Regions from separate parts of the Halomonas sp. IOP_6 genome, predicted to be linked through region 1. Evidence: predicted binding sites of a transcription regulator. Region 1 holds the regulator's gene; the other holds the start of a gene.
The links. Region 1 encodes LexA, which represses DNA repair genes until DNA is damaged. Its sites were predicted from a motif close to TACTGTNTANNTANACAGTA; they were not measured.

Region 1 (7,576 bases):
GTTGCAGCTGTTGAGTGATGGCGAGTTGCCCAAAGGCGATGTGCTGGCGACTGCGCGCATTGCGGGTATTCAGGCAGCAAAGCGCACGCATGAGTTGATCCCGTTGTGCCATTCATTAGCGCTTTCAAAAGTCTCTGTAGATTTCGATATTGATCACGCTAACGGCTGTGTTGAAGTCTCCGCGCTTTGCCGCCTTAACGGACAGACCGGGGTGGAAATGGAAGCCCTGACAGCCGTGTCAGTAGCTTGTCTGACGCTTTACGATATGTGTAAAGCGGTGGATAAAGAGATGCGCATTGACGCCATTCAATTGGAAAGTAAGCGGGGCGGTGTTCGTGGCGATTATCAACGAGGTGTGCCAGAACCAATTGTGACTGGCGGTGGCGTTGCGGGAGAGGTTCGCTTAGGCGAGCGATGTGCATCCCCTTGCGTGCGGGTTAAGTTTCTTGCTGAGTTGCGTGAGCGGGTGGAAGAGAGTGACCTTGCCATTGGGCTTGATCAACTGCCAAGTCGAGATGTGGCGGGTTTGAAAGCGGCGTTAAGCACTATGGATGCACGCTTTAATGTGTTGTCAGAGCAGCGCACGTTGTGTGCTATCAATCAAGTGATGGCCAACGATAGTGCGCGCCTTACCGATGAGGATGAAGTGGCCTTCTTTCCTCCAGTGACGGGTGGGTAATCAGATGGCTGATATTACAGAGACTGAATTGGATATTGCTGTCAGGGTTCAAGAAGAAGCGTTTAAAATGGATGATGGCTATGAAAGTGCGCTGCGCAAGCGCACCGATATCGGCGCTATTGTCACCTTCACGGGATTTGTGCGTGACTTTAATGAATCCCCTGATGTTATTGGGCTGACTCTTGAGCACTACCCAGGGATGACCGAGCGCACATTAACGCAGATTGGTGAGCAGGCCTATCGGCGTTGGGATTTACAGGCCGTGCGGATTATTCACCGCATTGGTGATTTGACGCCGGGAGACCCTATTGTGCGGGTGCTGGTGGCCAGTGCTCATCGCCGCGATGCTTTCCAAGCCTGCGACTTTATTATGGATTTTTTAAAAAACCAGGCGCCGTTTTGGAAGAAAGAGCACTCCCGTCAGGGGGCTTACTGGGTAAAAGAGCGGCATACTGATCAGCAAGCTGCAGAACGCTGGTAGACGATATTGCCAATAGCATTAATATCGCCAATGGCTTTAACTATCGCTAATGGCTTCTGAAGAGGGCATTTCGGTTGCCATTATTTGTAAATGTACGTCTGGCATGTGCTGTAGGTGATTGGCTAGCCAATGAATGAGCCTCGGTTGCAGTGCTTGACGCAAATCGGCCAATGTCTCTGCTGCTATTTCTAATAACTGATCATCTAGCCATTCGCTGAAACTATCTTCATCGAGTGGGCTGGTACCGCTGGCATCCAGCATCAAACGACCAATGCGGCACCAGCCAGTGTCGGTAGCCGTAACGGGAAGCGCTAAGAACAAACTGCCGCGCCGCGATGAATGAGAGCCGGTATCGAGCCCTGGATGAGGCACGACGCTGTTCTGATTAACGATGCAGGGCGGCTGGGGATAGCGTGCTTCGCAGCGTAAGCCTAGATTGTCGAACATCAACATGTCGCCATTTACCGGTGCGAGCGGGGCGTTAATACCGAGACTGGTGGCAATCTCTTGATGGGTAGCCTGATGGCGCGCCTCCCCATGCACCGGCAGCAATGTTTTCGGCCGAACCCATTGATACAGTTTTCTCAGCTCATCTTCGGCAGGATGCCCAGTAGCGTGTAATTCTGGGTGGTTCATCTCATCGAAAATTGACACCCCAAGCTGCACTAGGCGTTTTTTCAGTTGTTCAATAGGGCGCTCGTTGCCTGGTATGGCTTTGGCAGAAAAAATGATGCTATCGCCTGGCTCAAGATCCACAAACGGGTGCCTCCGCTGCGCTAAGCGTTGTAGTGCTGCACGTGGTTCGCCTTGGCTGCCCGTCGCAATAATCACCACCTCTTCTGGCGGCAGGTAGCCTAAGTCATGGGGCGGTACTAGCGGCGGAAAGTCGTCTAGATACCCTAGGCCCTTCGCGACACTCACCATGCGTTCCATTGAACGGCCCATCAGACTGACGCGTCGGCCGCACTGTTGGGCAGCAATCCCAATCGCTAATACGCGGGCGAGGTTGCTGGCAAAACAAGATACCACCACGCGGCCTTTGCACTGCTTCAAGGTGTGAGCGAGTGCTTTTGCAACATCGCCTTCACTGCCTGAATGGCCGGGCATCGGGGCGTTAGTGGAGTCGCCTACGACGAGGTCGATAGGCGCGAGCGCACGAAATTGAGCAGCGTTAATGGGCGAACCAATTAACGGGTTAGGGTCTAGTTTCCAGTCCCCGGTGTGTAGCACGCGATAGTCGCCTGCCTGCATTAGGATTGAGCAGCTTTCAGGAATCGAATGGGTAACTTGAAGGTAACGCAGCGTGAAGGGGCCGAGCTCCATTGCATCACCCGGTTCCACAACGTTTATAGCGGCGCTACTAAGCTGATGTTCTGCAAACTTATGGCGCAGCAATCCCGCCGCTAACGGCGTTGCAAAAATAGGGCAATTCCACTTAGGCCAGAGCCACGCCACGGCGCCAATATGATCTTCATGGCCATGGGTAATGTAGAGTGCCTTTGGGGTAATGTTGAGTGCTGCTAATGTATCTGTATTGGGCACCTGCAGTGGAGAATTAGGTAGATCTTGGCGAATCATCATGCCGCAGTCGACGGCGATCCACTCATCATCGTATCCATACAGCGTAAGGTTCATTCCAATTTCACCACACCCACCTAGCGGCAGTAGGCGCAGGGGAGGGCGACGGCGGGGACGAAGTTGAACGCGTGGTGGGTGCATCAGTAATGAAAAGCCTAAAAAGTAAGGCCTTAACTATACGGGAAGGCAGGGGCGGGTAACAATCATCGTGGCATTTGGCTGCGGTGCTTCCTTGATAAGCATAAGGTACACTATTTCGCCTATATACCGCTTACCTACCGCTGGTAGGTGCTTGTCGAACGTGCCGTTAAAATATGTCAAGAGTGTTTATTTATGTCTCATTATTACCGTTTGGTGGTTTCTTGCCCTGATCAAGTGGGCATTGTGGCGCGTGTCTCAAGCTTTATTGCTCAACAAGGTGGTTCTATCACTGAAGCAAGCCAGCATTCTGATCTTGAGACTGGCCGATTCTTCATGCGATACGAAATTTTGGCAGATTCGTTGGGTATGTCGGCGGAGGCGTTACGTAGTGCGTTTGAGCCGGTGGCTAAAGCCTTCAATATGCAGTGGTCGCTCGTCGATACTCAAAAGCGTAGGCGTGTGGTGTTGATGGTGTCGCGGGAGTCTCACTGCCTGGTTGATCTGCTTTATCGTTGGCAGGCTGGGGAGCTTGATTGCGATATTGTCGGGGTTATTTCAAACCATGAGGATATGCGATCACTCACTGAGTGGTATGGCATTCCTTACCATCATGTGCCCGTAGATCCTGATAACAAGCAGGTTGCTTTCGAGCAGGTGCAAACTCAGATTGATAGCGCAAGGGCTGACTGCGTTGTGCTGGCACGTTACATGCAGATTTTGCCACCTTCGCTCTGCTCACGTTACGCGGGACGGGTGATTAACATCCACCATAGCTTCTTACCCTCTTTTGCCGGTGCTAAGCCCTATCATCAAGCTTACCAGCGTGGCGTTAAGCTAATCGGTGCTACCTGTCACTATGTCACTGAAGAACTGGATGCTGGGCCGATTATTGAACAAGATATTCATCGGGTAAGTCATTGCCACACGCCAACGGATCTCGTGCGTTTTGGGCGCGATGTCGAAAAAGCGGTATTGGCGCGTGGTTTACGATGGCATTTAGAAGACCGAGTATTAATCCATGGCAATAAGACCGTGGTGTTCAGCTAAGCATGTTGTTTAGATACGCAGAGTTTTTAGTCAATTCAATTTTACAGCTGGCTTGTCGTTAGCTGACGGGTAGATAGGGGCATCCATGTCTTTCGCGCAAAGTGTTTTAGCTCCCTGGGCATTGTTGCTGACGTGGTTGGTATCGTTGAGCGTACTTGCATGGATGATATGGCTGCGCCCTTGGCGAGTACTGATAGGCGATGTGGCTCTTCAGCATCGGTGGTTAGCCGCGACGCTCGCTGTAGTGTTGATGTGGCAACTGCGTGCTCAGGCAGTCGATTGGCTAACCCTGCACTTAGTATTCACTGTCTTAATGACGTTGGTATTCAAAATGCCTCTCGCATTAATCAGCAATGTGCTGATTAATGTTGCGATGTCAGCTATTGGCCGCAACGAATGGGTGTTACTAGGCGCTAATGTATTGGTAACCGGCATTGTACCTGCGGTCATTACCGGTTTGGTATGGCGATGGGTAGATCGGCGCCTGCCGGATAACTTGATGATCTTTCTATTCGTATGCGGCTTTTTTGGCGCAGCGCTGGCAACACTGGCAGGAGGGTTGTCGGCGGTCTTGCTAATCATGGTGGCGGGTACCGACTCTGAAGCTGTGTACTTAGCCCAAGAGTATGCGCGCTTCTTACCCCTGTTAATGCCCTCCGAGGCTTTCATCACAGGGATGTTGCTCAGTATTTTATTGGTGTATCACCCGAGTTGGGTAGCTACGTTTAATGATCGTCGCTATATAGACTCTCAGTAACATTGCGATAGCCGGTGAGTATCTCTATCGAGTGCCTCACCGGCATTTACACTTACTCGCTTATCCCAGTGCTTGGCCGTTACCGCCACGTATGACACCAACTCCCACCCCTTCGATATCCAACTGCTGCGTGCGTAGGTCAATTTCTATGGGCGCAAAGTCGTTGTTTTCAGCAATCAGCGTCACCGTATGGCCCTGTCGTTTAAAGCGTTTTACAGTTACTTCATCTTCTAGCCTTGCCACCACAATCTGGCCATCACGAACCCGGTCGGTGCGATGCACGGCAAGAAGGTCGCCTTCCAGTATGCCAACATCCTTCATTGACAAGCCTCGCACCCGAAGAAGGTAATCCGCTTTGGGGGTAAAGTATTCAGCGGGGAGTGGGCAATAACGATCAATGTGTTCCGCTGCTAGAATCGGGCTTCCTGCGGCCACTTCGCCAATGACAGGTAAGCCATTGGGTAGTGGTTCTACGTTGGCGGCAGGCGCTGTTGCCGAGACATCACTGACATCCTGCGGTTCCTGATTAGGCAGTCGAATCCCCCGCGAGGTATTGCGAATGATGCGGATGGCACCTTTACGCTCAAGCGCTCGTAAATGCTCTTCAGCAGCGTTAGGGGAGCGAAAGCCTAGCGCTTTGGCAATTTCTGCGCGGGTTGGCGGATAGCCAAATTCAGACATCGTTTTAACAATAAAATCAAAAACATGCTGTTGACGAGCAGTAAGTGGACGCGACATAACAAACTCCAAAAAATTAAACAAGACAGTGGCTACATGTCGGCTTAAACAGTATGTGGTTAAGTATACAGTATGTTGCTCTGTCCAGTACATGCTAGAGCGTTTCGCTATGGCATGGGAGTCGTTATGCGAATGGTGTCAGGAGTGGAGATAAGAACGGTAAGTCTGAGGGGCTCTGTCGACGGAGCGTCTGATGGCAGGCGTTTGAATAGGGGCCTAGGGTGTATTTGAGCGTTGGGTAAAAAGCTAAAGATAAGTGATTGAGCCAAATAGCGTTATGGCATAGTATTTAACGATGTTTTAAACACTCGTTTTCTGGAGGGCGCTATGGCGCAATCTGATACGGTAACACGTATCCTCGATACCGCTGAGGTGCTGTTTGCCGAGCGTGGTTTTGCCGAAACATCGCTACGCAATATCACCAGTAAAGCGCGGGTCAATTTGGCGGCTGTCAATTACCACTTTGGTTCTAAAAAAGCGCTTATCCAAGCGGTGTTTGCGCGCTATTTAGACCCCTTCTCGCAACGTTTTCATACGGCGCTTGATGAGCTGGAAGCGCAGTACAACGGTGATGTGATTCCGCTTGAAGTGCTGTTGGAAACAATGGCAAGCACGGTGCTGGCAGTGCCTGCTGAGCGCAATAGCCTGAAGGTGTTTATGCGTCTGCTAGGGTTGGCGTATAGCCAGGCACAAGGGCATTTACGCCGTTATATCCAACAGCAGTACGGAGACGTATTTACCCGCTTTACTGAACTCGTGCGCCAGGCAACGCCAGATTTACCTGATGCTGAGCGTTTTTGGCGACTGCATTTCATGTTGGGCACCGTGATTTTTACGCTGTCGGGTCTAGATGCGCTGCGAGACATTGCTGCGAAAGACTATAATGAGCAAGTAACCGTCAGGGATTTGGTAAGACGTTTACGCCCTGTCGTGGTTGCTGCCATGAATGCTCCGCTACCGCCTGCTGCTGATGAAGGACATTATGCGAACGCCCACGCTAGCTGAACTACCCCCGCAGAATGGTGGTTGGATAGACATCAATATCAAACAGCAGCAGCTATGCTGGTGGCAAGGGCGTACGCTGCAGTACACGTGCTCTGTATCCACCGGTGAGAAAGGTGTAGGACAGCAGGAAGGTAGTGGTCAAACCCCCCTGGGATGGCATTATATCCGCGCATCGATAGGGGGCGGTTTAGCTGATAATGCTGTTTTTCGGGGGCGACGGTGGACTGGGGAGGTGTTTACGTCGGCGCTTGCGGCGGAATTCCCTCATCGTGATTGGATATTAACGCGCATTTTGTGGCTCTGTGGTTTAGAGAGAGGAGTGAATCGCGGCGGGGATGTCGACACTCAGCGTCGCTTTATCTACCTTCATGGCACGCCACCTGATCAACCGATGGGTGTGGCTGCTTCACATGGGTGTATTCGGTTGCGCAATGACGATCTGCTTTATCTTTTTGAGCATGCGCCGCCGGGCACACCTGTTTGGCTTCATAATGGCTAAGCGTAGGCAGCTTATTATTGATTTTTTGACACGAGAGATTGATCAACTAAAATTGACGGCCCTTTTGTTGGATCCATCACAATGACTCAATCTTTAGGCCCGGTCATGCTTGACCTTGAAGGGCCGCGATTAACCAAAGCTGAAAAACATCTTTTGATGGACCCTGCTGTGGGCGGTGTCATTTTATTCGCTAGAAATGTCGAGAATGCTTACCAGGTTAGAAAGCTTTGCAGTGATATTCGTCGTGTTCGCGGCGAGCTGTTACTTGGTATTGATCAAGAAGGCGGTCGCGTTCAGCGAATTAAAGAAGGCGTTACTCGCATGCCAGCCATGGCACGCATTGGTGATCAATTCGCTGAGGATTCGGCATCCGGTCTTGCACTAGCAAAAGATGCGGGTTGGTTGCTGGGGATGGAAATGGCTGCTTGCGGTCTGGATATCAGCTTTGCGCCTGTTTTAGATGTCGAAAGTGGCATCTCTAGCGTTATCGGTGATCGTAGCTTCAGCACCGACCCTGCACACGTCGCTGCGCTGGGTCAGTGTTTTATCAACGGTTTGCATGAAGCGGGTATGGCGGCGGTAGGTAAGCATTTTCCTGGCCATGGTGGCGTTGCCGCTGACTCCCATGTGGCGTTACCTGTGGATGACCGT
Region 2 (7,576 bases), on a different contig from region 1:
CGGGCAGGCGGTTCTTCCGGGAACCATGCAGCAAAGCCGTCTTCAATCAGCTCGGCAATGGGCGAGCGCGGAATTAGCACGCGTTCGTCAACGCTGAACGGGAATCCTGCAAAAAAAGCTTCGCCCAGTAAGTAAGGCAGCGGGCGGCGAGTCGTCACCCGCTCTCGCGCCAAGCGAATGATGCGTTCGCGCTCTATTGGCAGCAAGCGGGCATCCAGCACAGCTGGGTCGACATTCCACGGTAGGTGCAGTGCGCCTAAGCAAAGCGCAACGGCTTCGTCCCAGGGCGATTCCGTGCCATGCCCATAGTGCAGCCCCGCCAGATAAAACTCGCTGGACACCCAGCGTAAGTAATCGCGCAGTGTAAAAAGCTCGCTCACCAATGCCGATTCCGGCAACGAAAGCATTGAGTGGGAGGTCTCATCATTGAGATGCGTGGTCACAGCGACTCCTGGCGTGTAAAAAGTTCATGGAAGGATTGTACCTTTGACGCCGTCTGGTTCACAGCGCGTGGTTCACAGTGAACGGTTCACAGCAACGACAAGCTCGCTATACTGTGCTCTTCTCAATTATGCTTATTTGTTAACACTTCATTTCTCTATTTGAGCCGACCATGACGCGACATCTGCCCAACGATGACGATATCAGTGCCTTTCGCCAAGCGCTGCAGGCAGCAGGCGTGCGCCGTATTGCCAGTAATCAAGCTGATCCCGGCAAGCCTAAGCGCAACGACGAAGCTGCCCAGCAAGCACGTCGACAAGCGGCGGTAGAGAGCAACACGCTGCAAACTAGCGGTCGCACGTCCGACGGTCGAGTAGAGGCGGTACGCCCCTCAGAGTATCTGGAATTCAGCGTGCCCGACCTGCCCTGGCGCACCTTAAGCCAGTTAAAACGTGGCCAAACCGCTTGGCAAGCGGGGCTGGATTTACACGGCTATACCCTAGAAGAAGCGAGGATTGAGCTTGAAAGTTTTTTGCGCGACGCCGCTGCACAAGGCATGCGCTGTGTTCTAGTCGTGCATGGTAAGGCCTGGGGCACTACCTCAGACTTTCCGGTGCTTAAAAGCCATACCAATGCGTGGTTAAGAGAGTGGCCCGGCGTCTTGGCGTTCTGTTCCGCCACCGATATCGATGGCGGTACAGGCGCGGTGTATATTCTGCTGCGCAAGCGCGGGCAGTAGATGGCTATGTCACTCGGTCGCATCCGAAGCAATGCTAGGCATGCGGCGCTCTAACGCTTCATCAGCAAGATGCCGCCCCAGCCGAATTAATTCGTTGGCCCGGTGAAACTCGTAAGTGCTGCAAACAGTTTTGGGAATTTCGATCAATACATCCGGCGGATAGCCTGCGATTTTATACTTCGCGAGCGCCGCCTGGGTGATATCAAACGACTCTAGAATCATATCGAGCTTACCCCACTCACGCCGACCACGCAGGTCAACGGTTTCATCAACATCGCTCTCTTCACCATTGCTGCCCCCCAGCCCATCCCACAAGCGGCGCGTGGTAGCACGCACATCATCCATCCAACCGCCAATATTGGCATCGCGGTCGCGCTCTAACGCGGTGCGGCTGTCGCTTGTATCTTCGCTGGGTAACAGCTCCTCTAAGGTGACCGGTTGTGGGCTGTGCGCCGTCACGTTAACCGCCACGACAAAATCCGCTTCGTGGGCGGCTAATATCGGCATCATCGGCAGTGGATTCAGCAAGCCGCCATCAACGAGTACCTGGCCACCCACATGTACTGGGGTAATGACACCCGGCACGGCAATAGAGGCACGGATTGCCTGGAGTAAAGGGCCATTTTGAAACCATACCTCACGCTGGCGAATCAGATCCGTCGCGACGGTCGTCACCGGAATAGGCAGGTCTTCGATCAGCATATCGCCGACCAGCTCTTCAAGTTTGCTCATGACTTTATTCGCTCGCATGGCGCCCATCGGACTCCAGGTCACATCGACCAGCTTGAGCACGTCTAAATAATCCAGGTTACACACCCAATCCCGGTATTCAGGCAGCTTTCCAGCGGCATAAATACCAGCAATTAGCGCGCCCATAGAGCAACCCGCAATCGAAATTATCTCGAAGCCGCGTGCTTCCAATGCTTCAATAACACCGATATGAGCATACCCCCTAGCTCCCCCACTCCCCAATACCAGTGCAACCTTATTACCGCCATTCAAGCAGCTGCTTGCCACAGGTGTTTTAACAACATGCGCTACTTTTTTCATCGTCATCTTCCTAACGTGAGCAATCAGGTACCCGCTACGCTTGCTGACTGATTGTGCTGGCCACGTGATGAACCGCCTGGGGTTCAAGGTGCAGATGATGGCCACCCGCTAGTACATGGCGCGTTAACTGTGGTACTGCTTGGCGCGCTTTTTCTGCCCAGTCCCGCTCGCCTAAAATACCCCGCTCCCCTTCTATCAATAGCACTGGGGCTTGAATCTCCGCCAGTAGTGACAACACTTGCTGGGGCGTAAAGCGCACCAAAGAAGGCTTTAACAAACGGCTATCAGTACGCATTTGCACATGCCCATCGGCAGTGGCCTGGGTGTTGCGCTCGACAAGTGGCGTGGCGGTGATGCTGTCCAGCGGCGTGACACCTCCGGCTACCCGCGCGGCAACTGCACTCTCAACATCGGGATAACGAGGAGGACGGGAAAGCGGCCGCCTATAGGCCACTAGCCCTTTGCGTAGTTGGCTGGCAGTCTCTTCGGCAGGTGTGTTTAGCGCTCCTAAGCCATCTAACAGAATTAGCTTATCTACCCGCTCAGGCAGCGCTGCCGATACTAGACAAGCTACGGCTGCCCCCATCGAGTGAGCAAGTAGCGTCGCCTTTTCGATCTCTAATGATTCCATGGTATCCAGCACGTCGTGGGTATAGTCCCATAGTGCATAGTCGTTTCCTGCAGGCGCATGAGCTGAGTGCCCGTGACCACGGAAGTCGATCGCCACAATGCGAATATCCAGTGCTTTCACCAATAGCGGCGCCAGCCGACTGAAGCTCGCCGCGTTGTCTAGCCAACCATGCAGCGCCACCCAAGTAGGCGCAGTGCTACGCCCCCAGCTAAGCGCCGCCAGCCGACCATTCGCCAGGGAAAGCGGCTGCGCAGCGGTACCGACGTGGGTCGATTCATTCATAAGCAGGATCTCTTAAAAGCCGGATAACCAAGCAATGTCATATACGTCAGATGACGCTCTAGGGCGTAAACGTTACCATGCTAAGCGCAGCGCATCTGCCGCTTTATGCGGATAACGCTTGCGTGCTGCGACTACTGCGAAATGCTCTTAACGATGATGACCAACAGGAAAATGACCATGAAACCACGTCGTGACACCCGTGCTCGCAACCTTGTGTTCTTGATTACCGTGATAAGTGCGTTGGTGGTTGGCCTGTGGCTTGCTCGCTGAGCCAATAGCCCCCAGGCCCCCAGCGTTGAGCGTCGCTTGCAATTTTCTCCCCATGAATAAATACTGCTTACAAATACTGTATATAAACACACTATTTATTCATGAGGATGCCGACGATGCCGTCCCACCCCGCCGCTTTAAAAACAACCACGTTTGCAACAAGTACGTTTACAACGAGTACATTTCCGACAACGATGGTTGCGACAGCCCTGCCGTTAACCTCTCAGCCGTTGCCATTTCCAACGTTATACGGCCGCGCTGGGTTTAGCGGCTTCCCTTCACCTGCTCAAGATTACGAACCACGTACGCTAGATCTCAATGAGCGACTGATTAAACACCCCAACCACACGTTTTACCTCACCGCCGCGGGCGACAGCATGGAAGGCTGGGGGATATTCGAAGATGATTTGCTGGTGGTAGATCGCAGCATACCGCCCCGTTTAGGGCATATCCTGGTCGCCATGTTTGAAGAGGAAGTACTGATAAAGCGTTATGCACTCTATCAAGGCACGCCACACCTCTGCTCGGCTCATCCTCACTATCCACCGCTACCGTTAGAAGAGACAAACTGCCAGCTATGGGGTGTGGTACGCGCCGTGGTGCATGAGTATTTGCCATGATTGGCCTTGTTGATGCCAACAACTTCTACGTGTCATGCGAGCGGGTGTTTAATCCTGCGCTTGAAGGCAAGCCCGTTGGCGTGATGTCGAATAACGATGGCTGTGTGATCGCCCGCTCGGCCGAAATGAAAGCATTGGAAATCCCCATGGGCACTCCCGCTTTCCAACTGGAAGGTTTGCGCCGACGGGGAGAGATTCACTTATTGTCATCTAACTACGAGCTGTATGGTGACATGTCCGCACGACTCGCCCAGCTACTGCGGGATGCCTGTCCAGACGTCGCGCCTTACTCTATTGATGAAATGTTTATCTACCTGGATGGCTTCAGCGACACTCAATGCCAAACACTCGGGGAAGTTGTGCGCCGCCGTGTTCGCCGCTATTTAGGGCTACCTGTATGCGTAGGGCTGGCACCTACCCATACGCTAGCCAAGCTCGCTAATCACGTTGCCAAACAGCAGTCTCACTACCAAGGCGTCTGCCTACTCACTGCCAACAGCCCGACCACTACGGCGCTGCTTAAACAGCTGCCGGTGAATGACGTATGGGGCGTCGGCAGACGCCTAGCAGAACGGCTTGCGGTGAGTGGTATTCGCACGGCGTGGCAGTTGCGGGAGTGCGATCCAAAGCAACTTCGCAAACGATTTTCAGTGGTGCTTGCGCGTACAGCGCTAGAGCTACGTGGCACCTCATGCTTGGAAATGAACGCATTAGAAGAGCCGCGTCAGCGTATTATGACGTCACGCTCTTTTGGCCAAGCAACCGGCGTAAAAGCGGAATTGCACGCAGCGCTGCGCCGCCATGCTCAGCGCAGTGCCGAAAAACTGCGCCAGCAGAAAAGCCTTACTCGCGCCGTATTGCTATTCCTAAACACCAACCGCCATCGTAAAGACCAGCCTCAGCTTTCACCTAGCGCGATGATTCCCCTAGCCTCGCCAAGTGACGATACCCGCATCATTTTAGAAGCCGTCCGCGAAGGGTTGGAACAGATGTATCGGCCGGGTTTTCAGTTTATGAAGGCCGGTGTCATGCTATTGGACTTAGTCGATGCACAGCAGTATCAGCTTTCGCTGTTGCAGCCTTCACATAAAGCGCACCCGCACTTGATGAACGCCGTTGACGCTATTAATCAGCGCATGGGGCAAGGCACGATTCGCTTTGGAATGACAGAGGCGGAAGCACCGTGGCAGTTGCGCTGTGCGCACCGCTCTAACCGTTACACCACCTGCTGGGACGAACTCATGGAGGCAGGCACTCACCCTGGCGCCATTGCAGCTGCCAGGGTGAAGCGTGAACAACAGCGGCTAGCGCGAGCTCAGCGCTTGGCGCAGCCGAGGGCTTAGGATCTCCCCCACTGCAACCATGACCACCAAAACCGCTAGCAGCCACGGCCAATGCACCGCGAACGAAACTTGGTAAAGCCCCAAGGCATCAGCAAAGATAACCAAAATACCCAACGGACTAACGTAACGCACCATGGTCATCCATAGCGCATAAGGCAACGGTGCAAGGCCTAATTCATCGCGGAATGTCTCACTTTTCAGCACAAACCCCGCCAACACGACCGTACCCAATCCACCCAGCGGCATCATCCAGCGCGAGGTCAAATAATCCAGCCAGTCAAAGAAGTTTTTACCCGCCAGGGTCCAGTCAGCGCCCAGGTTAAACGACAGCATCGCCAGCGTGCTGATCAGCCATAGCACGATGCCCGTCGCCCAAGAGGCAGACTTACGGGTCATGCCTTTGTTATCGCATAACCACGACACCGTGGCTTCCACCATCGAAATAGACGAGGTCAGCGCTGCCATCGAGAGCATCAAGAAAAACAGAATGCCAAATAGCGTGCCCATTGGCATCGCCTGGAAGGCCAGCGGCAAGCTCATAAAGATAAGCCCCGGCCCTTCACCAGGATTCATACCGTTAGCAAAAATGACCGGGAAGATCGCCAACCCCGCCATTAACGCAACCACGGTATCGGCAATGGCCACGCTTACCGTGGTACGCCCAATTGACGCACCTTTGGGCAAGTAGCTACCGTAGGTGAGAATTGCACCGGATGCCAACGACAACGTGAAAAAGGCGTGGCCCAACGCCGCCAGCATGCCTTCACTAGAGAGGCTTCCCGCGTTAAACGAGAACAAGAAGCTCACAGCCTCACCAAACCCACCAGAAAACACCCCGAAAATAATCAGTAGAATGAGCATGAGCACCAGCCCGGGCATCATCCAACTGACATTTTTCTCAATACCTTCCTGAACGCCTTTGCCCACAATCACCATGGTCAGCACTGCCACCAGGGTGCTCCAACCGCCCAGAATGAACGGGTTGGCATTATTGGCCCCAAAGACCGCCGCCATATCATCAACGCTACTGCCCGCGAGGCCGCCGGTGAGCATTTTCCATAAATAGGAGAACGACCAGCCAGCTACCACGACATAAAACGACAGAATCATAAAGCCGCAGAGCATGGCCATCCAACCAATCAACGACCAGGCAGAGGAGCGGCCAGACTCATTGACGACGCGCCGTATCGCATCAATCGGGCTGCCGCGCCCACGGCGACCAAAGGCAATCTCGGTCATCATCACCGGTACGCCGACGGCTAAAATGCACGCCAGATACACCAGCACAAAGGCTCCACCACCATACTCCCCGGTGATGTAGGGAAATTTCCAAATATTGCCCAGCCCCACCGCCGAACCGGTGGCTGCCAGCATAAAGCCCCAGCGGCCCAGCCACTGAGTGCGAGGTTGCCCAGAAGACGCCATGACCTTCCACCTTGTCAGAAAAAAGCGCCTATCCTAGAGGATTTTATAACCAAAGCCCAAAACTCTTGTCTCACTAGGCGAACCAGCCATGCGCATCTGAAGCAAGAATCTGGCAGACTAGTTAGTGATAAACACCCCCCAATGGAGAGAGCTTAATATGAGCGACAGCGCCAAACCCTGGACGCAACCCATGCCCGACGCGCAATTCAACATCATGCGCGACATTCTTGCCGCCCCTAGCCCAGTAGGCCTGGAAGGCGCAATGACCTACGGCGTACTGAAGCCTTACTTCGAAAGCTTCGCGCCCAGCGGCTGGCATCTGCATCAGTTTAAAGGCAATGCTGGCGTGGTACTGGATACCCATCCTGGCCGCGATGACATGTTCAAAGTGATGATCATCGGCCATGCAGACAAAATCCGCATGCAGGTTCGCTCGATTGGCGAAGACGGCAAGATCTGGATCAACACTGACTCCTTCTTGCCTACCGTACTTATCGGCCACGAAGTGAAGCTATTCAGCGAGGATCCTGACGCCCCCGGCAGCTACCGCTGCATCCAAGGCGGTACAGTAGAAGCCCTGGGCGCTATTCACTTTTCTGATCCTGCACAGCGCGATGGCAGCAAAGGTATCAAAAAAGAGCAGATCTACCTGGACCTGCAAATCCATGGCGAAAATAAAAAGCAGCAAGTGCTGAATTTAGGCGTTCGCCCGGGTGATTCGATTATTTTCGACCGCCCCATTCGCCCTGGTTTTAGCCCGAACACCTTCTACGGC

Region 2: K7H08_RS16680 (LexA family protein) is a predicted target of LexA. The motif match lies at 3,488-3,507, and genes of this name have one in related genera.

The regions. Positions count from the first base shown of each region.
Region 1 is NZ_JAIRBO010000015.1:33,248-40,823, reverse strand. It holds gene moaC (cyclic pyranopterin monophosphate synthase MoaC) at 1-679, shown strand, start outside; gene moaE (molybdopterin synthase catalytic subunit MoaE) at 684-1,160, shown strand; gene K7H08_RS17855 (ribonuclease J) at 1,197-2,795, opposite strand; gene purU (formyltetrahydrofolate deformylase) at 3,072-3,926, shown strand; gene K7H08_RS17845 (energy-coupling factor ABC transporter permease) at 4,012-4,683, shown strand; gene lexA (transcriptional repressor LexA) at 4,744-5,421, opposite strand; gene K7H08_RS17835 (TetR/AcrR family transcriptional regulator) at 5,749-6,426, shown strand; gene K7H08_RS17830 (L,D-transpeptidase family protein) at 6,404-6,925, shown strand; gene nagZ (beta-N-acetylhexosaminidase) at 7,007-7,576, shown strand, end outside.
Region 2 is NZ_JAIRBO010000012.1:841-8,416, reverse strand. It holds gene prmB (50S ribosomal protein L3 N(5)-glutamine methyltransferase) at 1-443, opposite strand, end outside; gene K7H08_RS16695 (Smr/MutS family protein) at 614-1,180, shown strand; gene K7H08_RS16690 (patatin-like phospholipase family protein) at 1,190-2,230, opposite strand; gene K7H08_RS16685 (alpha/beta fold hydrolase) at 2,265-3,143, opposite strand; gene K7H08_RS16680 (LexA family protein) at 3,608-4,033, shown strand; gene K7H08_RS16675 (Y-family DNA polymerase) at 4,030-5,376, shown strand; gene K7H08_RS16670 (sodium-dependent transporter) at 5,338-6,801, opposite strand; gene K7H08_RS16665 (M20/M25/M40 family metallo-hydrolase) at 6,959-7,576, shown strand, end outside.